3 regions of the Streptomyces sp. BB1-1-1 genome follow, and region 2 is predicted to be linked to each of the others. Evidence: riboswitches for the same ligand, from Rfam matches in the RefSeq annotation. Region 2 holds a riboswitch; each other region holds the start of a gene.

Region 1 (9,697 bases), 1.1 Mb from region 2:
CGCTGGACCGGCGCCTGCTTCAGAAGTACGGCAAGGCGACCCCGGAGGCGCTCGCGGAGTCCGCCCTGTGGGAGGCGTCGCTCTTCGAGGAGCACGACTTCCGGGACATCAAGATCTCCGTCAAGCACAACGACCCGGTCGTGATGGTCGAGGCGTACCGGCAGCTCGCCGCCCAGTGCGACTACCCGCTGCACCTCGGTGTCACGGAGGCCGGTCCCGCCTTCCAGGGCACCATCAAGTCGGCCGTCGCCTTCGGCGCCCTGCTTTCCCAGGGCATCGGCGACACCATCCGTGTCTCCCTGTCGGCCCCGCCGGTCGAGGAGATCAAGGTCGGCATCCAGATCCTGGAGTCCCTGGGGCTCAGGCAGCGCCGGCTGGAGATCGTGTCGTGCCCGTCCTGCGGGCGTGCCCAGGTGGACGTCTACAAGCTGGCCGAGGAGGTCACGGCCGGTCTGGAGGGCATGGAGGTGCCGTTGCGCGTCGCCGTCATGGGCTGCGTCGTCAACGGCCCCGGCGAGGCCCGGGAGGCCGACCTCGGTGTCGCCTCCGGCAACGGCAAGGGGCAGATCTTCGTCAAGGGCGAGGTCGTCAGGACCGTTCCCGAGTCCAAGATCGTGGAGACGCTGATCGACGAGGCGACGCGGATCGCCGAGCAGATGGAGAAGGACGGCGCGTCGGGGGAGCCGGCCGTCACCGTGAGCTGAACAGCACGGACCGAAGGGGGCCCGAGCGTGACGATTCTGGAGAGCATCCGGGGACCACGCGACCTGAAGGCGCTGTCCGAGGCGGAACTCGGCGAACTGTCCGACGAGATACGGGACTTCCTGGTGCACGCGGTCGCCCGCACCGGCGGACACCTCGGACCCAACCTGGGCGTGGTGGAACTCACCGTCGCCCTGCACCGGGTCTTCGAGTCACCGGCCGACCGCATCCTGTGGGACACCGGCCACCAGAGTTACGTACACAAGCTCCTGACCGGGCGTCAGGACTTCTCCAAGCTGCGCGGCAAGGGCGGACTGTCCGGCTACCCCTCGCGCGAGGAGTCCGAGCACGACGTCATCGAGAACAGCCACGCCTCCACCGTCCTCGGCTGGGCCGACGGCCTCGCCAAGGCCCGCCAGGTGCAGGGGGAGCGCGGACACGTCGTCGCCGTCATCGGCGACGGCGCGCTCACCGGAGGCATGGCCTGGGAGGCCCTGAACAACATCGCGGCGGCCAGGGACCGGCCGCTGATCATCGTCGTCAACGACAACGAACGCTCGTACGCCCCGACCATCGGCGGCCTCGCCAACCACCTCGCGACGCTCCGGACGACCGACGGCTACGAGCGGGTGCTGGCCTGGGGCAAGGACGTCCTCCAGCGCACCCCCGTGGTCGGCAACACCGTCTACGAGGCCCTGCACGGCGCCAAGAAGGGCTTCAAGGACGCCTTCGCCCCGCAGGGGCTCTTCGAGGACCTGGGGCTGAAGTACGTCGGCCCGATCGACGGGCACGACATCGGGGCCGTCGAGTCGGCGCTGCGGCGCGCGAAACGCTTCCACGGGCCGGTGCTGGTGCACTGCCTCACGGAGAAGGGCCGTGGCTACGAACCCGCCCTGCGCGACGAGGAGGACCACTTCCACACCGTCGGTGTGATGGACCCGCTCACCTGCGCGCCGCTCAGCCCCTCGAACGGGCCGTCCTGGACCTCCGTGTTCGGCGAGGAGATCGTCCGGATCGGCGAGGAACGCGACGACGTCGTGGCGATCACCGCGGCCATGCTGCACCCGGTCGGCCTCGCCGCCTTCGCCGAACGCTTCCCCGACCGGGTCTGGGACGTCGGCATCGCCGAGCAGCACGCCGCCGTGTCCGCGGCCGGGCTCGCCACCGGCGGCCTCCATCCGGTCGTCGCCGTCTACGCCACCTTCCTCAACCGCGCCTTCGACCAACTGCTCATGGACGTGGCCCTGCACCGCTGCGGGGTCACCTTCGTCCTCGACCGGGCCGGCGTCACCGGTGCCGACGGGCCCTCGCACAACGGCATGTGGGACATGTCCGTCCTCCAGGTCGTCCCGGGCCTGCGCATCGCCGCCCCGCGCGACGCCGACCAGCTGCGTGCCCAGCTGCGCGAGGCGGTCGCCGTCGACGACGCGCCGACGCTGGTGCGCTTCCCCAAGGAGTCCGTCGGACCGGCCGTACCCGCCGTCGACCGGGTCGGCGACATGGACGTCCTGCACGCGGCCGACCGGCCCGAGGTGCTGCTCGTGGCCGTCGGCGTGATGGCGCCCGTCTGCCTCCGCGCCGCCGAGCTGCTCGAAGCCCGCGGCGTCCGGTGCACCGTCGTCGACCCGCGCTGGGTCAAACCCGTCGACCCGGCGCTCGCGCCCCTGGCCGCCCGGCACCGTCTGGTGGCCGTCGTGGAGGACAACAGCCGTGCCGCCGGGGTCGGTTCGGCGGTGGCGCTGGCGCTGGGCGACGCCGACGTCGACGTACCCGTGCGCCGGTTCGGCATCCCCGAGCAGTTCCTCGCGCACGCCAAGCGCGCCGAGGTGCTCGCCGACATCGGTCTCACGCCGGTCGAGATCGCCGGGCGGATCAGCGCGAGCCTGGCCGTAGGCGCACCGGCCGTCGGTGCACAGGCCGTCGGTGCAGAGGCCGTCGATGCACAGGCCGGGGAAGAGGCCGGAGATCAGGCCGGGGACGTACGGACCGTCACGCCAGTCCAAGGAGAGAACTGAATGACCAAGGAGTTCGATCTCGCCGCGCTCTTGGCCGAGCGCGGAGCCGAGCGGTACGAGCTGCACGCCAAGCACCTCAACCACCAGCTGCCGCGCATGCTGCACACCATCGGCTTCGACAAGGTCTACGAGCGGGCCGAGGGCGCGCACTTCTGGGACGCGGACGGCAACGACTACCTGGACATGCTCGCCGGGTTCGCGGTGATGGGCCTGGGGCGCCACCACCCTGTCGTACGCAAGGCGCTGCACGACGTCCTCGACGCCTCGCTGGCCGACCTCACCCGCTTCGACTGCCCGCCGCTGCCCGGACTGCTGGCCGAGAAGCTGCTCTCCTACAGCCCGCACCTGGACCGGGTCTTCTTCGGCAACAGCGGCACGGAGGCGGTCGAGACCGCGCTGAAGTTCGCCCGGTACGCGACCGGCAGGCCGAGGGTCCTGTACTGCTCGCACGCCTTCCACGGGCTGACCACCGGCTCGCTGTCCGTCAACGGCGAGGACGGCTTCCGCGACGGCTTCGCCCCGCTGCTCCCCGACACCGCCGTCCCGCTCGGCGACCTGGACGCCCTGGCGCGGGAGCTCAAGCACGGCGACGTGGCCGCGCTGATCGTGGAGCCGGTCCAGGGCAAGGGCGTGCACGAGGCCCCGCCCGGCTATCTGCGCGCCGCGCAGGAGCTGCTGCACCGGCACAAGGCGCTGCTGATCGCCGACGAGGTGCAGACGGGCCTCGGCCGGACGGGCAGGTTCTACGCCTTCCAGCACGAGGACGGCGTCGAGCCCGACCTGGTGTGCGTGGCCAAGGCGCTGTCCGGCGGATACGTGCCGGTGGGGGCCACGCTGGGCAAGGACTGGATCTTCCAGAAGGTGTTCTCCTCGATGGACCGGGTGCAGGTCCACTCGGCGAGCTTCGGGTCCAACGCGCAGGCCATGGCGGCCGGGCTCGCGGTGCTGTCGGTGATGGAGGACGAGGAGATCGTGGCGAACGCGGCCGCGGTGGGGGAGCGGCTGAAGTCCCGGCTGACGGAACTGGTGGACCGCTACGAGCTGCTCGCCGACGTCCGGGGGCGGGGGCTGATGATCGGCATCGAGTTCGGCCGGCCCAGGTCCCTGAAGCTGCGCAGTCGCTGGACGATGCTGCAGGCCGCGCGCAAGGGTCTGTTCGCGCAGATGGTCGTGGTGCCGCTGCTGCAACGGCACCGGATCCTGACGCAGGTGTCCGGCGACCACCTGGAGGTGATCAAGTTGATCCCGCCACTGATCATCGACGCGGCGGACGCCGACCGGTTCGTCGATGCGTTCACCGAGGTGATGGACGACGCCCACAACGGCGGCGGCCTCATGTGGGACTTCGGAAAGACCCTGGTCAGGCAGGCGGTGGGCAATCGTTAGCGCGTCCACCCGCGACCGTCTTCGCCTCTGAGGACTGCCTCTCGCCGGCTCGTTCGCCTCTTTTGCCTCTGAGGCAAGGAAATTGCCTGCCGGGCAAGTTTCGGGCTGAATGGAGGCATGACCTCCCATGAGACCGGTCCGCCGTCGCCGGACGCGCCGGCGGACGCGGTGTCCGTCGTGGCACCGCAGCTGCGCGCCCTGCGGCGCAGGGCCGCCCTCACCCTGGAGGCGGCGGCCCGGGCCGCCGGGCTGTCGCCCGCCCACCTCTCCCGCCTGGAGACCGGGCAACGCCAGCCCTCGCTGCCGATGCTGCTCTCCCTCGCCCGTGTCTACGGTACGACCGTCTCGGAGCTGCTCGGCGAGACGGCCGCGGACCGGGACGCCGTCGTGCGTGCCGACGCCATGGAGCCGACGTTCGCGGGCGGCTGGACGTACTGGCAGGCCGGCGGGGCCGGGCGCGGGATGCAGGCCCTGCGGGTCCATGTGCCGCACGGCTCACAGGGTGACATCGTGCGGGTGCACCCCGGGGAGGAGTGGCTGCACGTCCTGCGCGGCCGGCTGCGTCTGCGCCTCGGGGACACCGTGCACCGGCTCGGTCCGGGTGACAGCGCGCACTTCGACTCGCTGACCCCGCACCGGATCGCCGCTCAGGACGCCGACGGGGTCGACCTCCTCTTCGTCCACACCCTGCTGCAGAGCCCGGCGACGGCGCTGTGCCTGGGACCGGCCACCACGTCGGCCCACCCCACCCTCGGAGAGACGCCATGAACCTGCAGGAGAAGTTCCCGCGCGCCCTGTGGGTGCGGCTCTTCATCTACCTCGTCGTGGGCCACGTCTTCGCGGCCTTCATCTACCTGCTCTTCGAGGTGGGCGCCAACAGCCGGTGAGCGGGTGGCTCAGTCCAGCATCCGCTCGCGCAGCCGCTCCCGGGTCTCCGGCGTGATCCGCAGGCCCTTCTCCAGGTAGGCGTCGACCCCGCCCCAGGTCTCCTCGACCGTCTCGAAGGCCGCCGCCAGATACTCGGCGCGCGCGTCGAAGAGGGGGCTGAGCAGCTCCATGACCTCGGGGGAGTAGGCGGAGGCGGCGGAGCTGCTGCGGCGCACCTTGTAGCGGCGGTGCGTGGCGTTCGACTTCAGGTAGTCGTCGACGATGGCGTCGCTCTCGACGCCCAGGGCGAGCAGGGTGATCGCGATCGACAGGCCCGCGCGGTCCTTGCCGGCCGCGCAGTGCATCAGGGCGGGGACGCTGTCCTCGGCGAGCGCGTGCAGCACCCGGGAGTGCTCCGCCGTGCGCTCCTTGATGATCATGCGGTAGGACTCGATCATCCGGTTGGCGGCCTTGTCGTCCGCCAGGATCTCGTGCAGCTGGTCGAGGTCGCCGTCGCGGACCATCTTCCAGAACTCGGCACCATCGGCCGGATCGCTCAGCGGCAGGTTCACATTGCGTACGCCGGGCAGCTCGACGTCCGGGCCCTCGAGCTTCTGGTCGGCCGCGTTGCGGAAGTCGAAGATGGTGTGCAGGCCCAGCGAGGCCAGGAACGCGGCGTCCTCCCCGGTGGCGTGCGCCAGGTGGCCGCTGCGGAACAGCACGCCGTGTCGCACCCGCCGCCCGTCCACGGTCGGCAGCCCGCCCACGTCACGGAAGTTACGCACACCGGCCAGCTCGGGTTCGGTCGACGGGACCTGCTGCGTCACGGGGGCTCCTCCCACTCCGCCCCGCCGGCGCTGCTCGCCGACGGGCACCACTCGAAGATACGGCACGGTCCGGTGGCCTCGGCGGCACGGCCGCCCGACTGCGCCGCATCTAAACCTTCTGTCCGAATTAGCACCTTCATTCCAACTGGCCCTGGAATGAAAGGGGCTGGAGAGGCGGCGCGTGAGCAGCGTCATATCCGTGACCGTGCGTTGCTCGTCATGTTCACGTAATTCGGCCGGTTTTCAAGGCTGTTTACGCGAAAGGGCACTGCGCGAATCGACGGAGGGTGACCGGTAATTCCCGTAAAGGATCAATCGGAACACCTGTCAATGGAACCCCTCGCTTGTCCCCGCGCGTCTTGGTCCCTTACGTTCACCACCGATCCGGACGGACGCCTAATCCTGCCGCCGACCGGAGCCCGCACTCATCCACCACCCGTACACGGCAGGAGCGGGGGACCCACAGGTACAACTGCCTGTTCCGGTTCCCGGAACGGCTTGGGGTTAAGCCGCGTCTCGACGCGGCCGGGCATCTCCAGCTCGCACCCGACAGCTCACCTCGTAGGCGCCGGAGAGGAAATCGCCATGCCCGCGAAGGGTAAGCACCGCCGTACCAGGGCCATGCGCCTGACCCGCACCATCGCCGTCGCCGGAACCGGTGGCGCCGCGCTCGCGCTGCCGCTGCTGGGTGCCGCCGGCGCCCACGCCGCTCCCGCGCAGTCCGTCTCCGAACAGGCCGTGCAGTCCATACCGACGACCGCGAAGAAGGCCGCCGGCAGCAGCGCCGAGAAGAACTCGGACTCGCGGACGTACACCGTGAAGAGCGGTGACTACCTCTCGAAGATCGCCGACGAGCAGGACGTCGACGGCGGCTGGAAGAAGCTGTACGCGGACAACCGTGACGTCGTCGGCTCGGACCCGTCGCTGATCCACCCCGGCCTGAAGCTCTCGGTCGGCGAGCAGGCCGCCAAGTCCTCGGCCCCCTCCTCCGCCGAGTCGGAGAAGCCGGCCGAGAAGCCCGCCGCGCCGAAGAAGTCGTCCTCCGAGAAGTCCGAGTCGGCCGAGAAGTCGTCGGACGCCGCGAAGACCTCGTCCTCGGACTCGTCCGACACGAGCGCCCAGTCCGCCGGCACCACCAGCGGCTTCACCTCCCCCGTGCCCGGCGGCAGCGTCGGCACCCCGTACCACCAGACCGGCAGCATGTGGTCCAGCGGTTACCACACCGGCACGGACTTCGTCGTCCCGACCGGCACCTCGCTCAAGGCCGTCGGCGCGGGCACCGTCGTCTCCGCCGGCTGGGGCGGCGCGTACGGCAACCAGGTCGTCATCCAGCTCGCCGACGGCCACTACGCCCAGTACGCCCACCTGTCCTCGCTCTCCGTCTCCGCCGGTCAGTCCGTGACGGCGGGTCAGCAGGTCGGTCTCTCGGGTGCCACCGGCAACGTGACCGGTCCGCACCTGCACTTCGAGATCCGCACCACGCCGGACTACGGCTCGGACGTGGACCCGATCGCCTACCTGCGCTCGCACGGCGTCTCTCTCTGACGACCGCTTGGGCGCGGCCTCCGCGCCGCTGAAGGCCGGACCCCGATCCCCGGGTCCGGCCTTCGGTGTATTCCGGAATTGACGAACACTTTAGGCGTGGTTTTTCTCACCGCCCGTCAACCCTTTCCTACGGTCGCGTAGGTCACATTCCAAGGTGAATCATGGGCCGACGTGGCAGACGATTCGAAGAGTGACAGCAGAGAAGTGATCGGGTCGTACGTGGCGGTGGGGGACAGCTTCACCGAGGGCGTCGGCGACCCGGGCCCCGACGGGTCGTTCGTCGGCTGGGCGGACCGGTTGGCCGTACTGCTCGCGGACCGGCGCCCCGAGGGCGACTTCAGGTACACGAACCTCGCCGTGCGCGGCAGGCTGCTCGACCAGATCGTGGCGGAGCAGGTCCCGAGGGTCGCCGAACTCGCGCCGGACCTGGTCTCGTTCGCGGCGGGCGGCAACGACATCATCCGGCCCGGCACCGATCCGGACGAGGTGGCCGAGCGGTTCGAACGCGCGGTGGCCGCGCTGGCCGCGGCGGCCGGCACCGTCCTGGTGACGACCGGCTTCGACACCCGTGGGGTGCCCGTCCTCAAGCATCTGCGCGGCAAGATCGCGACCTACAACGGGCACGTCCGTGCCGTCGCCGACCGCTACGGCTGCCCCGTGCTCGACCTGTGGTCGCTCCGGAGCGTCCAGGACCGCAGGGCGTGGGACGCCGACCGGCTGCACCTGTCGCCGGAGGGCCACACCCGCGTGGCGCTGCGCGCGGGCCAGGCCCTCGGCCTGCGCGTCCCCGCCGACCCGGACCAGCCCTGGCCGCCGCTGCCGCCCCGCGGCACCCTGCACGTCAGGCGCGACGACGTGCACTGGGCACGCGAGTACCTGGTGCCGTGGATCGGACGCCGGCTGCGAGGCGAGTCGTCGGGCGACCACGTGACCGCGAAGGGGGCGCTGTCGCCGGACGACATCAAGGTGCGGATCGCGGCGGTGGCCTGACGGCGGTGCGGGGTGCGGGGCGCGCGGCGGACGGCCGCGGGGTCGCTTTGCCGGTTTGCGCGGGTGGGGTGGCCGTGGGCCGGGTGGGCGGACGCCGGCGGGTGGGTGGCCGGAGTGCGGGCGGTCGGCCGGAGTCCGGCTCGCCGCCGGGTGGCGAGGAGTGGGGGGGCGGACCCGGCCGCCGGTGGAACGGTGGCCGAGGGGCCGGTCGGTCGTGCTGCGAATGTGGGGGCGGATCTGGCCACCGGTGGGATGGTCATCGAGGGACCGGTCGGTCGTGCCGCGGATGCGGGGGGCGGGCCCGGCCGCCGGTGGAACGGTGTGGCCGGGTGGCCGGTCCGTCGTGCCTCGGATGTGGGGGGCGGGTCCGGCCACTGGCGGGACGGTGGTCGAGGGGTCGGTTCGTCGCGCCCCGGACGCCGGGGCGGGGGTGTCCGTCCGCGGTGAGGTGCCGCCGGTCCCCGCTCGCGGCCGTGGCTAGCGGCGTGGTGTCGTCAAGGCCTCGCGCTTCAGGCCGAGTTCGCGGGCCAGCGCCTCGTCCGTCCACTCCTGGGCCTTGGCCCGGGACACCGCACCCGGGTAGGACGTCAGCTGGACGGCGAGCCCGTCGAGCAGAGCGGTCAGACGCAGGGCCGCGCCGTCGGGCTCCGGGCACGTGAACTCCCCGGCGGCCACGCCCTCGGCGATGACCTCGGCGATCGCCGCCTTCCACTGACGGTCCAGTTCCCGCGTGACCTCCCGCAGCGCGGGCTCGCGCAACGCCACCGCCCAGCCCTCGATCCACAGCCGCCACCCCTTGGCCTGCCCGGTCGGGGCGTACCAGCGCACGGCGGCCCGCAGCCGGCGCAGGGCCGACGTACGGCGGCCGAGCAGCTTGCGCAGACGGGAGAGATCATCCTCGGCGGCGTACGTGAACGCGGCGGCGACGAGCTTCTCCTTGGTGGAGAAGTGGTAGAGCACCAGCGCGTTGCTGACACCGAGCGCGGCGGCCACGTCGGCGATCCGCAACGCCGCCACACCCCGCGCCGATATCTGCTCGATCGCCGCGCGCAGCAACTCCTCGCGCCGCTCCGCGACACCCAACCGGACTCTCACCACGCCCGTCACCCTATACACGCGCCCGGACATGCGGCGACGGCCGCTTCAGGCCCGGTCACTCAGTCCGTCGTCGCGGTGGCCGGACCGGTGCGCCCAGTGCCGGGCAGATCGCAGGAGTCCCTGAAACCCTGGCTGGTGAGGTCGAGCGCCGCGTTGATGCGGGAGCGCAGGTTCTCGACGGCGACCATGGCCGTCAGCTCCACGAACGCCGGCTCGCCCAGCCGGGCCCGCAACCGCTCGGCGAGGTCGTCGCCGACGGTGGGCGGC
Region 2 (9,697 bases):
GCCGTCCGCCGGGCCAGGCGGGTGAACTTGCGCGGGTTGCCGATGGACTCCAGGTACATCAGCGCGACGTCGGTCTCCGGGTCGTCGTACCAGTACTGGAGTACGTCGTTGCCGGAGACGTCGGCCCGGTTGCCGGAGGAGACGAAGGTCGACACGCCGGTGACGCCGGTGACCCCGCCGCCGCGCCGGTGCAGCCGGGACAGCAGGGCGATCCCGATGGCGCCGGACTGGGCGAACAGCCCGATCCGGCCGGGGCGCGGCATCTCGGGGGCGAGGGAGGCGTTGAGCCGCACCCGGGGGGACGAGTTGATGATCCCGAAGGCGTTGGGCCCGATGATCCGCATGCCGTACGTGCGCGCGTGCCGCACGAGGGCGCGCTGTCGTTCGCGCCCGTCGGGGCCGCTGTCGGCATACCCGGCGGAGATCACCACGAGGCCCTGCACGCCGTGCTCGCCGCACTCGGTGACGACCTCGGGGACGTGCTCGGCGGGCACGGTGACGACGGCGAGGTCGACGGGCCCGTCGATCTCGCGCACCGAGCGGCAGGCGGGCACCCCGTCGAGCTCCTTCTGCGCCTCGGGAAGGGCCTTGTTCACGGCGTACAGCCGGCCGGTGTAGCCCGCGTCCCGGATGTTGCCGAGGATGCTGCGGCCGACGCCTCCCGGTGTGCGGCCGGTGCCGATGACGGCCACCGAGCCGGGCTGCAACAGCCGCTGAACCGAACGCGCCTCCGCGCGGTGCTCGCGCGCGTACTGCACGGCGAGCGAGCGGTCGGTCGGTTCGAGGTCGAACTCCAGGCGGACGACACCGTCCTCGAAGCTCCGCTTCTGGGTGTACCCGGCGTCCATGAACACCTTGATCATCTTGGTGTTGGCGGGCAGCACCTCGGCGGCGAAGCGGCGGATGCCGCGCTCGCGGGCGACGGCGGCGACGTGCTCCAGCAGCGCGGAGGCGACGCCGCGCCCCTGGTGGGCGTCCTGGACGAGGAAGGCGACCTCGGCCTCGTCGGCCGGTGCGGAGGCGGGTGTTCCACCGGCGCCGATCCGGTCGTAGCGTACGGTGGCGATGAACTCGCCGCCGATGGTGGCCGCGAGTCCCACCCGGTCCACAAAGTCGTGGTGCGTGAAGCGGTGGACGTCCTTGGCGGACAGGCGAGGGTACGGCGCGAAGAAGCGGTAGTACTTCGACTCGTCGGAGACCTGCTCGTAGAAGCTGACCAGGCGCTCGGCGTCATCAACGGTGATGGGGCGGACGCGCGCGGTGCCGCCGTCGCGCAGCACCACGTCGGCTTCCCAGTGGGCGGGGTACTCGTGCCGGTCCGACGAGGTCTGCATGGGCCCCAGAGTACGGCTCGCGTACGACAACGGCGCGAGGCAGTCTGTGGAGGACGGAAGGTCGGGCCGAGGCCGCGGTCCGACGACCACACGGGGCGGCGGCAGCCGTCCTCGCAAGCTTCACGATGTGGGAAACTGGTCTAGACAAGACTGGTCTAGACAACCTGAAACCCCTGAAAACCTGAAGGGCAGCATCACATGGCTGAGCGCCGCGTCAACGTCGGCTGGGCCGAGGGTCTCCACGCCCGCCCCGCCTCCATCTTCGTCCGAGCCGCCACGGCCACAGGCGTCCCGGTGACGATCGCCAAGGCCGACGGGTCCCCCGTCAACGCGGCCTCCATGCTGGCCGTCCTCGGCCTCGGCGCCCAGGGTGGCGAGGAGATCGTCCTCGCCGCCGACGCCGAGGGTGCGGACGCCGCCCTGGACCGGCTGGCGAAGCTGGTCGCCGAGGGGCTCGAGGAACTCCCCGAGACCGTCTGAGCAACGCGACACCGAAAGGCCCGCCCGGAACTCCGGGCGGGCCTCTTGTTTTCCCTTTCCGCTTCCCCCGTTTTATGGGCAGCAGGGCAGCAGAAAATAGCCCCCGAATTACTCCCTCTTTGTATACGGCGCCCGTGTTAATACCGCAGGCTCGGCATGTTTACGGCACGTTGCGATTTCCTCACACGCTCCGCCCGCTCGCCCCCGGAGACGAATCGCAGCCGGTGCGCCGGCGTCGACCGCTCGGTGTGCAGCGTCATGAGCGCCCGCGCGCGCTCGCCGTCGCCCCGGGCCACCGCGTCGACGATCGCACCGTGCTCCGCCCAGCACTCCACGGGCCCGGCCGACGCCTCCACGACGTACATCCAGGCGATCTTGTGGCGCAGCTGGGTCAGCAAGGCCGTCAGCGAAGGGCTGCCGGCGGCCTGGGCGAGAGTCTCGTGGAACCACCCGTCCAGTGAGCGCAGATCCTCGCTGTTGCCCTGCCTGGCGCGCTCCTGCCCCAGCCTGACCAGCCCGCGCAGCACCTTGAGGTGGGCCTCGGTGCGGCGCCGGGCGGCCCGGGAGGCGCCGAGGGGTTCGAGGAGCGTGCGCGTCTCCAGCAGGTCGGCGGCCTCCTGCTCGGTGGGTTCCGCGACGCACGCGCCCGCGTGCCGCCGCGTCACCACGAAGCCTTCGGCCTCCAGCGTGCGCAGGGCCTCACGGACGGGGACGCGGGAGACGCCGTAGCGGCGGGCCAGGAGTTCCTCGGTGAGCCGACTGCCGCGTCCGTGGACGCCGGTGACGATGTCGTCCCGGATCGCCGTGCACACCGAGTGCGCCGGAATACGCATGCCCGACCTCCGCCTTAATCCCCGTGAAACGTCGACGATTGACGTGTGCTCAGTGACTCTAGGCCAATCAAGCGCATATTCCGACGGCAGGGCGGATTTCATGGATAATTTTTGGTCAGCGACGCTTCCACCCAGGGAAATGAATGCGAAAGCCCCGGCTCGGGGAGCCGGGGCTTTCGGATGTCGTACCGTCCGTCGTCAGACGTTCACGCCGTGGGAGCGGAGGTAGGCGACGGGGTCCAGGTCCGAGCCGTACTCGGGGCTCGTACGGGCCTCGAAGTGCAGGTGCGGTCCGGTGACGTTGCCGGTGGCGCCGGACAGGCCGATCTGCTGCCCGGGGACGACCGCCTGGCCGACCGAGACGCCGATGGACGACAGGTGGCCGTACTGCGTGTACGTGCCGTCGTGCATCTTGATCACGACCTGGTTGCCGTACGCCCCGCCCCAGCCGGCCTCGACGACGGTGCCGACGCCGACCGCGTGCACGGACGTACCGCTGGAGGCGTGGAAGTCGATGCCGGTGTGGCTGCCGGAGGACCACAGCGAGCTGCCGGCCTGGTAGGCGGTGGAGACGTAGGAGGCGGTGATCGGCGACACGAAGGTGTTGAGGCGCTCGCGCTCCGCCTCGCGCGCGGCGCGCTCCTTGGCCTCGCGCGCCTCCTTGGCCGCCTCGGCCGCCCGCTCGCGCGCGGCCTCCTGGGCCGCCTCACGGGCGGCGGCGTGCCGGGCCGCCTGCTCCTGCGCGGTGGCCTGGGCGTCGATCTCGTCGGCTATGGAGTCGCCGATGGTGATGACCGGGGTGAGTCCGCTCTGCTCCGCCTGGGGCTCGGCGGCGAGCGCCGGAGCCGCGAGGGTGCCGACGACGCCGGTGGTGGCGAGGGCCGCGACACCCGCCGCGCGGGCGGTGGTGCGGTGCACCCGGCTGGGACGACGGTGCTTCCCGGTGGCGCGCGTGAACGCCATGTAGAGGCTGGTCCTTTCCTTCCCTCTCGCCTACCGGGTTAGCTGACGGGTTCGGAGGTGGAAGGTCTCCTACGGACCCCCTCGCTGCGCGCGCGGGCGTCCGATTCACCCCAGGGACTGCGATGGGTCCCCGGCTCCCCTGGCTCGCGCCGTACGGGGACTCGGCGATGACTGTCCGGTGCCGCGGGTGCGGCGCACTGCCTGACGAACAGCCCGGATGACGCTAAACGCGGCTGCGTTCAATCCTCAAACGCAACAAGACTTTTGTAGCGCACGCCACAGGGCAGACAGGCAGCCTCTCCCCCAATTCGGACAAATGGCGGCCCTGGTGACACTCCGGTCACCAGGGCCGCCCGCGCGCGTGTGCCGCTACTCGGCCGCCACCACGGTGACTTCACCGATGCCGAGGGCCTCGACGGGCTCCTTGATCTGCGCCGCGTCGCCGACGAGGACCGTCACCAGACGGTCCACCGGGAAGGCGTTCACGACCGCCGCCGTGGCCTCCACGGTGCCCGTGGCGGCGAGTTGGCGGTAGAGCGCGGCCTGATAGTCGTCGGGCAGGTGCTGCTCGACCTGGTCGGCCAGCGTGCTCGCCACGGCCGCCGCCGTCTCGTACTTCAGCGGCGCAACGCCCACCAGGTTCTGCACGGCGACGTCACGCTCGGCGTCGGTGAGACCTTCCGCGGCGAGCTTGCGCAGCACCGTCCACAGGTCCTCCAGGGCGGGACCGGTGTTGGGGGTGTCCACGGAGCCGCTGATGGCGAGCATCGCGGCGCCCGTGCCGTCGGGCGCGGAGCGCATGACCTGCCCGAAGGCCCGTACACCGTAGGTGTAGCCCTTCTCCTCGCGCAGGACGCGGTCCAGGCGCGAGGTGAGGGTCCCGCCGAGGCAGTAGGTGCCGAGCACCTGCGCGGGCCACACGCGGTCGTGCCGATCGGCGCCGGTGCGGCCGATCAGCAACTGCGTCTGGACGGCGCCGGGTCGGTCCACGATGACGACCCGGCCGGTGTCGTCGGCGCTCACCGGGGGTACGGGACGCGCTTCGGCGACGGAGCCGGTCCACGCGCCCAGCGTCTCGCCGAGCAGCGCGTCGAGGTCGACGCCGGTGAGGTCGCCGACGACCACGGCGGTGGCGGTGGCGGGTCGGACGTGCTTCTCGTAGAAGGCGCGTACGGCCGCCGAGTCGATGCTCGCGACCGTCTCCTCGGTGCCCTGGCGCGGGCGCGACATACGCGTCCCGGCCGGGAACAGCTCCTTGGAGAGTTCCTTGGCCGCGCGGCGCGAAGGGTTGGCCAGCTCGTGCGGGATCTCGTCGAGCCGGTTGCGGACCAGCCGTTCGACCTCGCTGTCCGCGAACGCGGGGGCCCTGAGCGCGTCGGCGACCAGGCCCAGGGCCTTGGCGAGGCGTGAGGCCGGCACCTCCAGGCTCAGCCGGACGCCGGGGTGGTCGGCGTGTGCGTCGAGGGTGGCACCGCAGCGCTCCAGTTCGGCGGCGAAGTCCTCGGCGGAGTGCTTGTCGGTGCCCTCGGAGAAGGCGCGCGCCATGATCGTGGCGACACCGTCGAGGCCGGCCGGCTCCGCGTCCAGGGGGGCGTCGAGGAGCACCTCCACGGCGACGACCTGCTGGCCGGGGCGATGGCAGCGCAGCACGGTGAGGCCGTTGTCGAGGCTGCCGCGCTCGGGGGCCGGGAACGCCCACGGCTTGGGCTCGCCGGCCCGCGGCTGGGAGTGGAATTCCATGGTGGCGAGCTCGGTCACTTGGCCGCCTCCTCGTTCTCGTCGGTGGCGTCGTTCTCGTCGGCGGGGGCGGTCGGCTCGTAGACGAGCACCGCGCGGTTGTCGGGGCGCAGGCGGGCCTTGGCGACCTCCTGGACCTCCTCGGCCGTCACCTCCAGCACCCGCTGCACGGCGGTGAGGGCGAGCTGCGGGTCGCCGAACAGGACGGCGTACCGGCACAGTTCGTCGGCGCGGCCCGCGACCGTGCCCAGGCGGTCCAGCCACTCGCGCTCCAACTGGGCCTGGGCGCGCTCCATCTCCTCGGCCGTCGGGCCCTCCTCGGCGAACCGGGCGAGCTCCTCGTCGATGGCGGTCTCGATGACCGGCACCTCGAAGTCACCGGACGTCTTCACGTCCAGCCACCCCAGGGAGGGCGCTCCGGCGAGCCGCAGCAGGCCGAATCCGGCGGCGACGGCCGTGCGGTCGCGCCGTACCAGCCGGTTGTACAGGCGGGACGACTCACCGCCGCCCAGGACGGTGAGGGCCAGGTCGGCCGCGTCGCACGCGCGCGTGCCGTCCTCCGGCAGACGGTAGGCCGCCATCAGGGCGCGGGCCGGGACCTCCTCCTCGACCACCTCGCGCAACTGCCCGCCCATGACGTCGGGCAGCGAGCCGTCCCGGGGGGCCTGCTTGCCGTCGTGCGAGGCGATGGAGCCGAAGTACTTCTCGATCCAGGCGAGCGTCTGCTCGGGGTCGATGTCGCCGACGACCGAGAGCACCGCGTTGTTCGGCGCGTAGTAGGTGCGGAAGAACGCGCGCGCGTCCTCCAGCGTCGCCGCGTCCAGGTCGGCCATGGAACCGATCGGCGTGTGGTGGTAGGGGTGCCCCTCCGGGTAGGCGAGGGCGGTCAGCTTCTCGAACGCGGTGCCGTAGGGCACGTTGTCGTAGCGCTGGCGGCGCTCGTTCTTGACGACGTCCCGCTGGTTCTCCATCGACTCGTCGTCCAGCGCGGACAGCAGGGAGCCCATGCGGTCGGCCTCCAGCCAGAGGGCGAGCTCCAGCTGGTGGGCGGGCATGGTCTCGAAGTAGTTGGTGCGCTCGAAGCTGGTGGTGCCGTTGAGCGAGCCGCCGGCGCCCTGCACCAGTTCGAAGTGGCCGTTGCCCTTGACCTGGGCGGAGCCCTGGAACATGAGGTGCTCGAAAAGGTGAGCCAGGCCGGTGCGTCCCTTGACTTCGTGGCGCGAGCCGACGTCGTACCAGAGGCACACCGCCGCGACCGGGGTCAGGTGGTCCTCGGAGAGCACCACGCGCAGGCCGTTGGCCAGGCGGTGCTCGGTCGCTGTCAGGCCGCCGGAGCCTGCCTGGGCTGTGGCCGTGTGACCCATGGGCATGTACGTCCCTTCGATCGCGAAATTCTCGGTGGAAACACTTGGTGGATCATTGGGCGGAACTGCGGAATTCCGCCGATCCTGCCACTGTATGCAAGCGTGCGGGACACCGGTGGAGTTCCCGGACCTCGTACGCCGAGAGCGAGAACGGGGTTGGCGGCCCCAGCGGCCCGACCGGGGCGAAGGCGCGGGACGAGGGCGTACCCTGCGGGCAGCGCCGGGCCGGGCAGCCCGTGACGGGTCCTGGTCGGTCGCTGTCAGTGCCGCAGTCCACAATGGACCGCGTCAGATCACCGTTCACGCTTCAGCAAGGAGCCGGCAGCGATGGCCCGCCGTAGTACGAAGACCCCGCCGCCCGACGACTCGTACGAGGAGAAGATCCTCGACATCGACGTCGTCGACGAGATGCAGGGCTCCTTCCTCGAGTACGCGTACTCGGTCATCTATTCCCGCGCGCTGCCGGACGCCCGCGACGGCCTCAAGCCGGTGCACCGCCGCATCGTCTACCAGATGAACGAGATGGGCCTGCGGCCCGAGCGCAGCTATGTGAAGTGCGCCCGCGTCGTCGGCGAGGTCATGGGCAAGCTGCACCCGCACGGCGACGCGTCGATCTACGACGCCCTGGTGCGCATGGCCCAGCCGTTCTCCATGCGCGTCCCCCTGGTCGACGGCCACGGCAACTTCGGCTCCCTGGGCAACGACGACCCGCCGGCCGCCATGCGGTACACCGAGTGCCGGATGGCCGAGGCCACCAGCCTGATGACGGAGTCCATCGACGAGGACACCGTCGACTTCGGCCCCAACTACGACGGCCAGGAGCGCGAGCCGGTGGCGCTGCCCGCCGCCTTCCCGAACCTCCTGGTCAACGGCGCTTCAGGTATCGCGGTCGGCATGGCCACGAACATGCCGCCGCACAATCTGCGCGAGGTGATCGCGGCCGCCCGGCACCTGATCCGGTACCCGAACGCGGACCTCGAAGCCCTGATGAAGCACGTTCCGGGCCCCGACCTGCCCACCGGCGGCCGGATCGTCGGCCTGCCCGGCATCCGGGACGCCTACGAGACGGGCCGCGGCACGTTCAAGATCCGGGCGACGGTCGCCGTGGACACCGTGACGGCCCGCCGCAAGGGTCTCGTCGTCACCGAGCTGCCCTTCGCCGTCGGCCCGGAGAAGGTGATCGCCAAGATCAAGGACCTGGTCGGCTCGAAGAAGCTCCAGGGCATCGCCGACGTCAAGGACCTCACCGACCGCGAGCACGGGCTGCGCCTGGTCATCGAGATCAAGAACGGCTTCGTGCCCGAGGCGGTCCTGGAACAGCTCTACAAACTGACGCCGATGGAGGAGTCCTTCGGCATCAACAACGTCGCCCTGGTGGACGGCCAGCCGCTGACACTGGGCCTCAAGGAGCTGCTGGAGGTCTACCTCGACCACCGCTTCAACGTCGTACGGCGCCGCAGCGAGTTCCGCCGGAGCAAGAAGCGCGACCGTCTGCACTTGGTCGAGGGCCTGCTCACCGCCCTGGTCGACATCGACGAGGTCATCCGCCTCATCCGCTCCAGCGAGAACTCCGCACAGGCCAAGCAGCGCCTGATCGAGCACTTCTCGCTCAGCGACGTCCAGACCCAGTACATCCTGGACACGCCGCTGCGCCGGCTCACCAAGTTCGACCGCATCGAGCTGGAGTCGGAGAAGGAGCGGTTGAACGCGGAGATCGAGGAGCTGACCCGGATCCTCGACTCGGACGCGGAGCTGCGCAAGCTCGTCTCGACCGAACTGGCCGCGGTGGCCAAGAAGTTCGGCACCGACCGCCGCACGATGCTGCTGGAGTCGTCCGGCGCGCCGGTCGCCGCGGTTCCGCTCCAGGTGGCGGACGACCCGTGCCGGGTGCTGCTGTCCTCGACGGGCCTGCTGGCCCGCACCGCGAACGACGAGCCGCTCGTCACGGAGGCCGGCGCCAAGCGCGTCAAGCACGACCTGATCGTCTCGGCGGTGCCGGCCACGGCCCGCGGCGAGGTGGGCGTGGTGACGTCGGCCGGGCGCCTGCTGCGGGTGAACGTCGTGGACCTGCCCCAGCTCCCGGAGCCGATGCCGACGCCGAACCTCTCGGGTGGTGCGCCGCTGGCGGAGTTCGTGACCCTGGAGGACGACGAGACGGTCATCTGCCTGACCACCCTGGACGAGTCCTCACCCGGCCTGGCGCTCGGCACGGAACAGGGTGTCGTCAAGCGCGTGGTGCCCGACTACCCGACCAACAAGGACGAATTGGAGGTCATCGCCCTCAAGGAGGGCGACCGGATCGTCGGCGGCGCCGAGCTGCGCACCGGCGACGAGGACCTGGTCTTCATCACGGACGACGCGCAGCTGCTGCGCTACCAGGCCTCGCAGGTCCGCCCGCAGGGCCGTCCGGCGGGCGGTGTGGCGGGCGTCAAGCTCGCCGACGGCGCCAAGGTCATCTCCTTCACGGCGGTGGACCCGGCGGCGGAGGCGGTGGTGTTCACGGTCGCCGGTTCGCGCGGCACGCTGGACGACTCCGTCCAGACCACGGCCAAGCTCACGCCGTTCGACCAGTATCCGCGCAAGGGCCGCGCCACGGGTGGCGTGCGCTGCCAGCGGTTCCTGAAGGGCGAGGACTGCCTGGCCTTCGCCTGGGTGGGCGCCACCCCGGCGCTCGCCGCGCAGAAGAACGGCACCCCCGCCCAGCTCCCGGACATCGACCCGCGCCGCGACGGCTCGGGCGTGTCGCTGCCGAAGACGGTGGCGGTGGTGGCGGGACCGGCCTAGGCCCCGTCCCGGGCACCGGGCGGCGGTTCCTCGCCGCCCGGTTCCTCGGCGTCTGGTTCCTCGCCGTCGGGGTCCGGTACGTAGCGCAGGACGCCCCACATTCCGTGCTCGTCGGCCGGTGGGGCGTCGGCGTCCCTGCGGCACGCGTCGAGTTCCTCGCCGAGGGCCGGCGCGTCGATGCCGGAGCCGATGAGGACCAGCT
Region 3 (9,697 bases), 1.2 Mb from region 2:
ACGGGGCTGGAGCAGGCGGACGAGCCGTTCCTGGAGCAGGCCCTGGCCGACCGCAGCCGCAACGTACGAGCGACGGCCGCGGAGTTGCTGTCGGCGCTGCCCGATTCGGCGCTCGCCGCGCGGATGGCGGCGCGGGCCGTGACGTGCGTGTCCCTCGACCGCGCGCTGTCCCCACCTGCGATCGCCGTCGAGGCGCCCCACGAGTGCGACGCGGGCATGGAGCGGGACGGCGTCGTGGCCAAGCCGCCCTCGGGGCGGGGGGAACGGTCGTGGTGGTTCGGCCAGTTGGTGGAGGCGGCCCCGCTCGGGACCTGGTCGGCACGGTTCGGTGGCCGTACCCCCGAGGAGATCGCCGCCCTGCCGGTGACGGACGACTGGCGGAGCGACCTGCACGCCGCGTGGTGCCGGGCAGCGGTACGGCAGCGGAACGGCGCGTGGGCGAGGGCGCTGCTGGGAGCACCCACGGCACCCGAGGCAGGGGGGCCGGGCGCGGTGTCCCTTGCCGAGCGGGCCAAACTGCTCGGCACCCTCGACGCCGGAGAGCGGGCCGAGTGGGTCGCCGGGTTCATAGCGACGCACGGCCTGTCCGAAGCGTTCCAGCTGCTCGGGATGTGCGGGGTGCCGTGGGCCCCGCCGCTCGGACGGGCGGTGGTCGACGCGCTCAACATCGCCCGTGACGCCGGAAGCTACCCATGGAGTTTCAGTGGCGTCATGGGGCTGGCCGAGCGCTGCCTCGACCCCTCGGAGGCGGGCCGCCTCGACGGCCTGCTGGCGATACCGGACGAACCGGAGGACGCGTCGCCGGGCGCCGGCGGGTACTGGGCGGAGGCGTTCCAGCGGCTCGTGAGGACGTTGCGGTTGCGTGCCGCGATGGCCGAGGAGTTGGGGGCGGGTCAGGAGGAGCGTCGGCGTTGATGCCATGGGCGGGTCGCTCCGCCCGGCACCCAGCGGTGCCACCCGTGCCACCCGTGCCACCCGCGACCCAGCACCGCCCTTGGACTGCCGACGCCGGCCCTGTGCTGCCGGCACCGGCCGTGTCGTGTCGGCACCGGCCGTGTCGTGTCGGCACCGGCCGTGTCGTGTCGGCACCCGTGGACAGTCGCCTGTCGGCACCGGCCATCGTGCGCGGCCCTCGCCGCCGGAGGCCAAGTGGCCCGCGCCACCGGAGGCCGGGTGGCCCGCGCCGCCGGAGACCAGGCGGCTACGCCCCCGCGGGCTCCCGCACGTTCGCCCGTACCCAGTTCACGATCGACGCCGTCGTCGCGCCGGGCGTGAAGATCTCCGCGACGCCCTTCTCCTTCAGCGGGGCGATGTCCGCCTCGGGGATGATCCCGCCGCCGAAGACCAGGATGTCCGCCGCGTCCCGCTCCCTGAGCAGCTCGATCACGGCGGCGAAGAGCGTGTTGTGCGCACCGGAGAGGATGGACAGCCCGATCGCGTCGGCGTCCTCCTGGATCGCGGTGTCCACGATCTGCTCGGGTGTCTGGTGGAGCCCGGTGTAGATGACCTCCATACCGGCGTCGCGCAGCGCCCGCGCGATCACCTTGGCCCCGCGATCGTGGCCGTCGAGCCCCGGCTTGGCCACCACCACGCGGATCGGACCGGCTGCCACACCCATCACTGCCTCCATGAAGCGACTACATCCATCCGTACCGACAAGTACCGCACACTTCGCCGACGCCGTACACAGCAGCACGGGCACAGACGCCCCGCACCACATCGTCCGGGGAAGTGAACGAACGTTATCGCCAGCATCCCGCAACCGGCAGTTTCACGGTGGATACAGAGGGGGAAATCACACGGTGGGACACGTTCGCCGCGAGCAGTTCCGGGGCGCGGCGGCAACACGCGCACGGAGAGCCGCAGCGAGGGCAGGACAGGGCAGCAGCGGGCCTCGTCGCCGCATCACCGACACCACATGGCTCACAGTGCCCACAGAGCGCTGACGCGGCATATCGGCACGCCCATACGGGCAAACCTCGCAAACATCACCAATCACTGGTGTCACGGCTCTCCACGAGGGCACACGGGGGACAGAGGCGTCCCTGCGCGTGCCGACAGGAGGTCGGCCCATGAAGGTCACCACGGCAGCACTGCCCCTTCTCCCGCTCTGTCAGCGTTTCCTGCCAGGACTACCGGGACTGCCGGGGCTACGGGGACTACCAGGACTGGGGCTACCGGAGCTGGCGGCCCTCCCGGGCCGGCTGACCGGGCTTTCCCTGACCCTCCTGAAGGCAAGCGCCCTGGAGGTCGCGATCCTCGCCGGGCACCTTCTCCTCTACCCCTCGGGGATCATCCAGGAGCGCCGCCCGATGTGCACCCTCCCGACGACGGAGCCCCAGGACCCGCAGCCCTCTCCTCCCCCTCCCCGCCTCCCGGCCCGCACCAACCCCCCGGTCGTCCTGCTGCACGGCTTCATCGACAACCGCTCGGTCTTCCTCCTCCTGCGCCGCAGCCTGGCCCAGCACGGCAGACACCAGATCGAGTCGCTGAACTACTCCCCGCTGACCTGCGACATCCGCACCGCGGCCGAGTTGCTCGGCCGGCACGTGGAAGAGATCTGCGAGCGGACGGGCAGTGAGCGGGTCGACATCGTGGGACACAGCCTCGGCGGGCTGATCGCGCGCTACTACGTGCAGCGCCTCGCCGGAGACCTCCGCGTCCGGACACTGGTGACGCTCGGCACGCCGCACACCGGCACCCGGGTGGTCCCGCTGGCGAACGCGCACCCGATCGTGCGCCAGATGCGCCCCGGCTCGGCGGTACTCGAGGAGCTGACCCGCCCCTCGCCCGGCTGCCGTACGCAGTTCGTCAGCTTCTGGAGCGACCTGGACCGCGTGATGGACCCGCTGGAGACGGCCTGCCTGGACCACCCCGACCTGACCGTGCAGAACGTACGGGTGAGCGGCATCGGCCACCTCGCGCTGCCCGTGCACCCCGCCGTGGCCACCGGAATTCGCCAGGCGCTCGACACCGACGCGCCGGAGGCGGACCCGGAGTCCGGCAAGCGGGACGGAGGCCTGACGGTCGCCTGAGAGGCCCCTGAGACTGCCCGAAGACCGCGGAACTCGGCGGACACAACCCGTTCAGCATCGAACAAACATCGAACACAAAGCCAAACTCGTGCCTGCCGTCCCCCAAAACACGGCCGATTGCCCGTTTCCTTCACGCGTGAAACCTGACGAAGATTGTCGTGCCCGTATACCGCCGGGTACAGTCGCCGCACTGCTCTGGCAGCCCCTGTTGTCGAGGCGAAAGAGAAGTTGGTGAACGACCGTCACCCGTCGGGGACCATGACCACCCCGGCCTCGGCTTCCGACGCCGATCCGGCGCAGTACGCGTCGTACGGCACAGGGGAGGCCCAGTACGGCGACCTCACCACGTACGGCGGCTACGACACCACTGGTTTTTCCACCGGCGCCACCGCCACGGCCACCTTCGACACCGACCCTCTCTTCGGCAGCCTCCCGGGGCAGGACACCGGCGGCTACGACACCACGGGTTCCTACGACGCCACCCAGTGGTCCACCGGCGGCGGGCAGTCCCCGAACTACGACGCGTACGCGGCCCAGCACCACGCCGCCTACGACACCGGCGCCTACGACGCGACCACATGGACGGCGGACGTGCAGCAGCCCGCCTCCGCGCCACCGCAGGCCACGAGCGTCGAGGCCACCGGTCAGTGGGACACCGGCGCCTGGGCCCAGCCGGACCAGTCGGGCGATCCGTCCGACGGGACCCAGCAGTGGGACTGGGGCACGCAGACCTTCGAAACCGGCACCTTCGAAACCAGCGCCTTCGCGACCGGCACGTTCGCGGCCGGCGCCTTCACGACCGACGCCCTGGAAACCGGTACCTACGAGACCGGCGCCTATGGGACCGGCACCTTCGCGACCGGCACGTTCGACACCGGCGCCTACGACGCCACACAGTGGAACTCCGACGGCACCACGGCGCAGACACCGCAGGCCCCGGATGCACCGGAAACGCCGCAAACGCCGGAGAACACCGCGCCGGACGCCCCACCTGCCGCCGATGAACCCGGCCCGTACGACGACGGGTTGGCCGCCACCGGCGAACTTCCCACCGTGACCGTTCTCCTGGAAGGCCAGGAAGAGGTCACCCCGGCCGCCCGGATCCCGGCCGCACGCACCGCCTCCCGCGGCGGGTCGCGTTCTCGCCGCCGCCAGCCAGCCAAGCGCTCGGCACTGATGACCATCGCCGTACCGTCGGCCTGCGTGATGAGCGTCGCCGGTATCGCCGCCGCCTCCGTCGGTGGCCTGACCGGCGACGACGGCACGGAGACCACGGCCTCCGCGGCGGACGCGGGCGGCGGCGCGGAAGCCGCGCCGGTGAAGCCGTCCACCGCCAACAACAAGCTGGACACCCAGCTCACGAGCCTCGCCGCCGGAGCCGACGACTTCGCCGACCGGGCCAGCCGGACGCAGGAACGCATCGACCTCAAGGCCCAGCAGGCCGCCGAGAAGAGGCGGGCGGCGGAGGAGGCGGCCCGCAAGGAGCGGCTGCGCCCCAAGTTCGCGCTCCCGGTCGCCCAGCACGGCCTCAGCGCGTACTACGGCCAGGCCGGCATCAACTGGATGTCCGTGCACAGCGGCATCGACTTCCCCGTCTCGTACGGCACGACCGTGATGGCCGCGACCGACGGCACGGTCCGCACGCAGTACAACAGCGCGTACGGGAACATGATGATCGTGACCGCGAAGGACGGCACGGAGACGTGGTACTGCCACCTCTCCAGCTACCAGGTCCCCTCCGGTACGACGGTGAAGGCCGGCGACGCGATCGCGTTCTCCGGCAACTCGGGCAACTCGACCGGACCACACCTGCACTTCGAGGTGCGCCCCTCGGGCGGCTCGGCGATCGACCCGCTCTCGTGGCTGCGCAGCCACGGCCTCAACCCGTCGTGACGCCGTAACGTCTCAGCAGGCCGGACCCCGTACCGGGCCGATACCCGAACCGGGCCGGGCCCCGAACGAGGCCGGGTCCCGATCCGGACCGGGCCTCGATCCGGACCGGCACCCGGACGACGTACGGGCACTCAAGCCGCCCGCACGCGCCCGCGAGTCACGCCCCCCAGCGCACCCTCAGAGCTTCTCCACCGGCGCGTACCGCAGCAGCAGCCGCTTCGGCTTGGTGTCCCCAAAGTCGATCGTCGCCTCGGCGTTCGACCCGGTGCCCTTGACCCCGACCACCGTCCCGAGCCCGAACTGGTCGTGCGTGACGCGGTCACCGACCGACAGCGCGACCGTCGCCTGCTCGGCGGAGGCGGACCGGCGCGTGGCGAAGCCGGACGCGCCCGACGCCGAGGAGCGGGAACGGGACGACGACAGCGAGGCCGCCACGCCGGAGACCGGCGCGGAGGGCGCGGGGCCGTTCGCCCCGGTCCGTTTCCACTCCAGGTGGGGTGCCGGGATCTCCTCCAGGAAGCGCGAGGGCGGGTTGTACGACGGCTGCCCCCAGGCGCTGCGCAGCGTCGACCGGGTCAGGTACAGCCGCTCGCGGGCGCGCGTGATGCCGACGTACGCCAGCCGCCGCTCCTCCTCCAGTTCCTTGGCCTGGCCGAGGGCGCGCATGTGCGGGAAGACGCCGTCCTCCATGCCGGTGAGGAAGACGACCGGGAACTCCAGGCCCTTGGCGGTGTGCAGGGTCATCAGGGTGACGACGCCGTCGCCGTCCTCCTCGTCCGGGATCTGGTCGGAGTCGGCGACCAGCGCGACCTTCTCCAGGAAGTCGGCCAGCGTTCCGGCCTCCTCGCTCTCGGCCCGCTCCTGCTCGAACTCCAGGGCGACGGCGGCGAGTTCCTGGAGGTTCTCGATGCGGGTCTCGTCCTGCGGGTCGGTGGAGGCCTGCAACTCGGCGAGGTAGCCGGTGCGTTCGAGGATCGCCTCCAGCACGGTCGCCGGTCCGGCGCCGGACTCGACGATCGTACGGAGGTCCTCCATGAGCGTGTTGAACCGCTTGACGGCGTTGGCGGAGCGCGCGGCCATGCCGTACGCCTCGTCGACGCGCTTCAGGGCCTGCGGGAAACTGATCTTCTCGCGCTGGGAGAGGGCGTCGATCATGGCCTCGGCGCGGTCGCCGATGCCGCGCTTGGGGACGTTGAGGATGCGGCGCAGCGGCACCGAGTCCTCGGGGTTGGCCAGCACCCGCAGGTAGGCCAGGACGTCCCGGACCTCCTTGCGCTCGTAGAAGCGGACGCCGCCGACGACCTTGTAGGGCAGGCCGACGCGGATGAAGACCTCTTCGAAGACACGGGACTGGGCGTTGGTGCGGTAGAAGACGGCGACGTCGCCGGCCTTCGCCTCGCCCGCGTCGGTGAGGCGGTCTATCTCGTCGGCGACGAACTGGGCCTCGTCGTGCTCGGTGTCGGCGACGTACCCGGTGATCTGGGAGCCCGCGCCCTGGTTGGTCCACAGGTTCTTGGGGCGGCGGGACTCATTGCGCTCGATGACCGCGTTGGCGGCGGTGAGGATCGTCTGGGTGGAGCGGTAGTTCTGCTCCAGGAGGATCGTCGTCGCGTCCGGGTAGTCCTCCTCGAACTGGAGGATGTTGCGGATGGTGGCGCCGCGGAAGGCGTAGATCGACTGGTCGGCGTCGCCCACCACGCACAGTTCGGCGGGCGGGACCTCGGCCTCGGGCGGCACGTCGACGGCGTGCTCGGTGGTGCCGACGAGCTCGCGGACCAGGGAGTACTGGGCGTGGTTGGTGTCCTGGTACTCGTCGACCAGGACGTGCCGGAAGCGGCGGCGGTAGTGCTCGGCGACGTCCGGGAAGGCGCGGAGCAGGTTGACCGTCGTCATGATCAGGTCGTCGAAGTCGAGGGCGTTGGCCTCGCGCAGCCGCGACTGGTAGAGGGCGTAGGCCTGCGCGACGGTCTTCTCGAAACCGTCGGCCGCCTGGGCGGCGAAGTCCTCCTCGTCGATCAGCTCGTTCTTCAGGTTGCTGATCTTGGCGCTGAAGGACTTGGGCGGGAAGCGCTTGGGGTCCAGGTCCAGGTCGCGGCAGACCAGCGCCATGAGCCGCTTGGAGTCGGCCGCGTCGTAGATCGAGAAGGACGAGGTGAACCCGAGCTTCTTCGACTCGCGGCGCAGGATGCGGACGCACGCGCTGTGGAAGGTCATCACCCACATCGCGTTCGCGCGCGGGCCGACGAGCTGCTCCACGCGCTCCTTCATCTCGCCCGCGGCCTTGTTGGTGAAGGTGATCGCGAGGATCTGGCCGGGGTGGACGCTCCGCTCGGCCAGCAGGTGGGCGATGCGGTGGGTGAGCACGCGGGTCTTGCCCGAGCCCGCGCCGGCCACGATGAGCAGCGGGGAGCCGGAGTGGACGACGGCGGCGCGCTGGTTCTCGTTCAGCCCCGCCAGGAGCGCGGCCGCGTCCAGGGCGGGGCGCGGGGCGCCGTCCCGGTAGTGGGTGTCCCGCTCCGGCGGCGCGTCGAACTTCCCGGCGAACAGATCGTGCGGAACCGGCTCCGGTCCGTGATCGTCCTCGGGCGGCGGCGGAGGTTCCTCCTCGTGACCCCGGGGGGTCTGGAGGCTCGCCAGGAAGCTGTCGTCAAAGAGGCTGCTCATCGCTCTCCGAGTCTAGGGCGCCCCACCGACAACCCGCCGCCACCCCGGAAAATGGCCGGGATCCCGCCACCGGGCACGCCCTGCGACAGAGCGGGCGACGAAGAGTGACCGAAGTGGGGCCGCACACCGAAGGTCACGAAAATGTATCGGGCATATCACCCACCAACCTTCACAGCCGCCACACGAGTTGGCTACGGTGCGGACAGGCCGCACGACCCCCTCCGGCGAACGTCGCCGGGCCGCGCGGCCTCCGCCGAGTCCGACGTGCCCGCACGGCGCCCGGAGCCGGGGACCCGACCGAGAACCTTGGGGTGAATCGGCCGCACCGCCCTCCACGGGGGCGGATCCGCCGTAGGGCAACCCTTCCGCGCCACACCGCCCGAACCCGACAGCTAACCCGGTAGGCGGAGCTTTGGAAGGAGTCGCCTCCTTGGCGTCGCACCGCAAGTCGCGTCCCACGGGTACGCGCGTCGCAGGCATACGGACCCCCGCCCTCGCCACGGCGGCCCTCACCTCCGTCGCCCTGCTGTCCCAGACGGCCACCGCCGCGCCGTCGGACGACGACAGGCCGAGCCTGGAAGAGGTCGAGAAGAAGGTCGACGACCTGTACCGCCAGGCGGGGTCGGCGACGGAGAAGTACAACGCGGCCAAGGAGAAGACCTCCAAGCAGCGCAAGCGCGTCGACACCCTCCTCGACGACGTCGCCGAGCGCACCCAGAAGCTCAACGAGGCGCGCGAGGAGCTGGGTTCCTTCGCCTCCGCCCAGTACCGCACGGGCTCCACGGTCCCGGAGACCGCGACCTTCCTGCTCGCGGACTCGCCGCAGGACTACGTCGACCGGACCCACCTGATGGACCGGCTCACCGGCCGCCAGAAGGACGCGGTCGACGACTACGTCACACAGCAGTCGGCGACGATGGAGAAGCGCCGGGAGGCCACCGAGAGCCTCCAGACGCTCACCGAGTCGCAGAGCGACCTCAAGACGGCCAAGGCCACCGTTCAGAAGAAGCTCGCCACCGCGCGTGAGCTGCTCTCCGAATTGACCGCCGAGGAGAAGGCCAGGCTCGCGGCGATCGAGAAGAAGAAGCAGCAGGAGGCCGCCCGCAAGGCCGCGGAACTCGCGAAGCAGCAGGCCGAGGAGCGCAAGCGGCAGGAGGAGGCCGACCGGCAGGAGAGCGACGCCTCCTCGGGCTCATCCGGCTCCTCGGGCTCCAGCGGCGCCGGTACGGAAACCGGGTCCTCCACGCCGGACTCCTCCTACGGCACCAAGGCCGAGAAGGCACTCGCCTTCGCCCGCGCCCAGATCGGCAAGCCGTACGTCTGGGGCGCCACCGGCCCCGACTCCTACGACTGCTCGGGCCTGACCCAGGCCGCCTGGAAGGACGCGGGGGTGACACTGCCGCGCACCACCTACGACCAGGTCGACGCCGGCACGACCGTCCCGGTCTCCCAGGCCCAGCCCGGCGACCTGGTCTTCTTCTACGACGACCTCAGTCACGTCGGCCTCTACATCGGCAACGGCATGATGATCCACGCCCCGAAGCCGGGCGCGTACGTCCGCGAGGAGTCGATCTTCTACGACGGCGAGTCGTCGATCCACAGCGTGGTGCGCCCGGCCTGAGCCGCGCGGGTCCTTAGCATCGGGCGCATGTCATCCGGCACCTCTCCCACCTCCCCCTACCCCCTGCGCGCCTGGTGGGCGCAGCGTCCGCCGGCGGCCGGGGCGGCGGTCATGGCGACCGGCATCCTGTCGGTCGCCCTGCACCTGACGGGCCACGAGGTCCTGTCCCGGATCGCCCTGGTCCTGGCCTGCGCCGCCTGGCTGACACTGGCGGCGAACTTCGTCTACCTGCTGCTGGTCGAGCGGGCCCAGTGGGTGACGCGGGCCGGGACGCCGGGCGCCCTCACCGCCGTCGCCGCGACGACCGTGCTCGGCACCCGCATCTCCCTGTTCGGCTGGTCACCCGTGGCGGCGGCACTGCTGGCGCTGGCGGCGCTGCTGTGGCCGGGACTGCTGTACCTGGTCGTCACGCACTGGGGGCGCCGGATGCCCGGGGCGGTGTTCCTGGGCTGCGTGGCCACGGAGGGGGTGGCCGTGCTGGGCG

The links. A riboswitch is a leader RNA that binds a small molecule or an ion and turns the genes downstream of it on or off. The one in region 2 is predicted to bind cyclic di-AMP.
Region 1: another riboswitch for cyclic di-AMP. It lies ahead of RI578_RS05055 (LysM peptidoglycan-binding domain-containing M23 family metallopeptidase); the one in region 2 lies ahead of RI578_RS10185 (M23 family metallopeptidase).
Region 3: another riboswitch for cyclic di-AMP. It lies ahead of RI578_RS15585 (NlpC/P60 family protein); the one in region 2 lies ahead of RI578_RS10185 (M23 family metallopeptidase).

What each region holds. Positions count from the first base shown of each region.
Region 1 covers NZ_CP134203.1:1,101,146-1,110,842, reverse strand. Annotated here, with positions in the region: gene ispG (flavodoxin-dependent (E)-4-hydroxy-3-methylbut-2-enyl-diphosphate synthase) at 1-704, shown strand, start outside; gene dxs (1-deoxy-D-xylulose-5-phosphate synthase) at 732-2,717, shown strand; gene RI578_RS05075 (aspartate aminotransferase family protein) at 2,718-4,103, shown strand; gene RI578_RS05070 (XRE family transcriptional regulator) at 4,221-4,871, shown strand; gene RI578_RS05065 (DUF6126 family protein) at 4,868-4,990, shown strand; gene RI578_RS05060 (tyrosine-protein phosphatase) at 5,000-5,797, opposite strand; cyclic di-AMP (ydaO/yuaA leader) riboswitch at 6,221-6,380, shown strand; gene RI578_RS05055 (LysM peptidoglycan-binding domain-containing M23 family metallopeptidase) at 6,383-7,342, shown strand; gene RI578_RS05050 (SGNH/GDSL hydrolase family protein) at 7,547-8,332, shown strand; gene RI578_RS05045 (TetR/AcrR family transcriptional regulator) at 8,810-9,430, opposite strand; gene RI578_RS05040 (carboxymuconolactone decarboxylase family protein) at 9,490-9,697, opposite strand, start outside.
Region 2 covers NZ_CP134203.1:2,192,325-2,202,021, forward strand. Annotated here, with positions in the region: gene RI578_RS10170 (GNAT family N-acetyltransferase) at 1-1,334, opposite strand, end outside; gene RI578_RS10175 (HPr family phosphocarrier protein) at 1,533-1,814, shown strand; gene RI578_RS10180 (GntR family transcriptional regulator) at 1,952-2,647, opposite strand; gene RI578_RS10185 (M23 family metallopeptidase) at 2,846-3,610, opposite strand; cyclic di-AMP (ydaO/yuaA leader) riboswitch at 3,623-3,787, opposite strand; gene RI578_RS10190 (pitrilysin family protein) at 3,980-5,368, opposite strand; gene RI578_RS10195 (pitrilysin family protein) at 5,365-6,717, opposite strand; gene RI578_RS10200 (DNA topoisomerase IV subunit A) at 7,039-9,495, shown strand; gene RI578_RS10205 (GTP-binding protein) at 9,492-9,697, opposite strand, start outside.
Region 3 covers NZ_CP134203.1:3,411,092-3,420,788, forward strand. Annotated here, with positions in the region: gene RI578_RS15560 (DUF5691 domain-containing protein) at 1-915, shown strand, start outside; gene RI578_RS15565 (cobalamin B12-binding domain-containing protein) at 1,202-1,618, opposite strand; gene RI578_RS15570 (alpha/beta fold hydrolase) at 2,073-3,035, shown strand; gene RI578_RS15575 (M23 family metallopeptidase) at 3,267-4,928, shown strand; gene pcrA (DNA helicase PcrA) at 5,106-7,592, opposite strand; cyclic di-AMP (ydaO/yuaA leader) riboswitch at 7,834-8,016, shown strand; gene RI578_RS15585 (NlpC/P60 family protein) at 8,023-9,213, shown strand; gene RI578_RS15590 (tellurite resistance/C4-dicarboxylate transporter family protein) at 9,241-9,697, shown strand, end outside.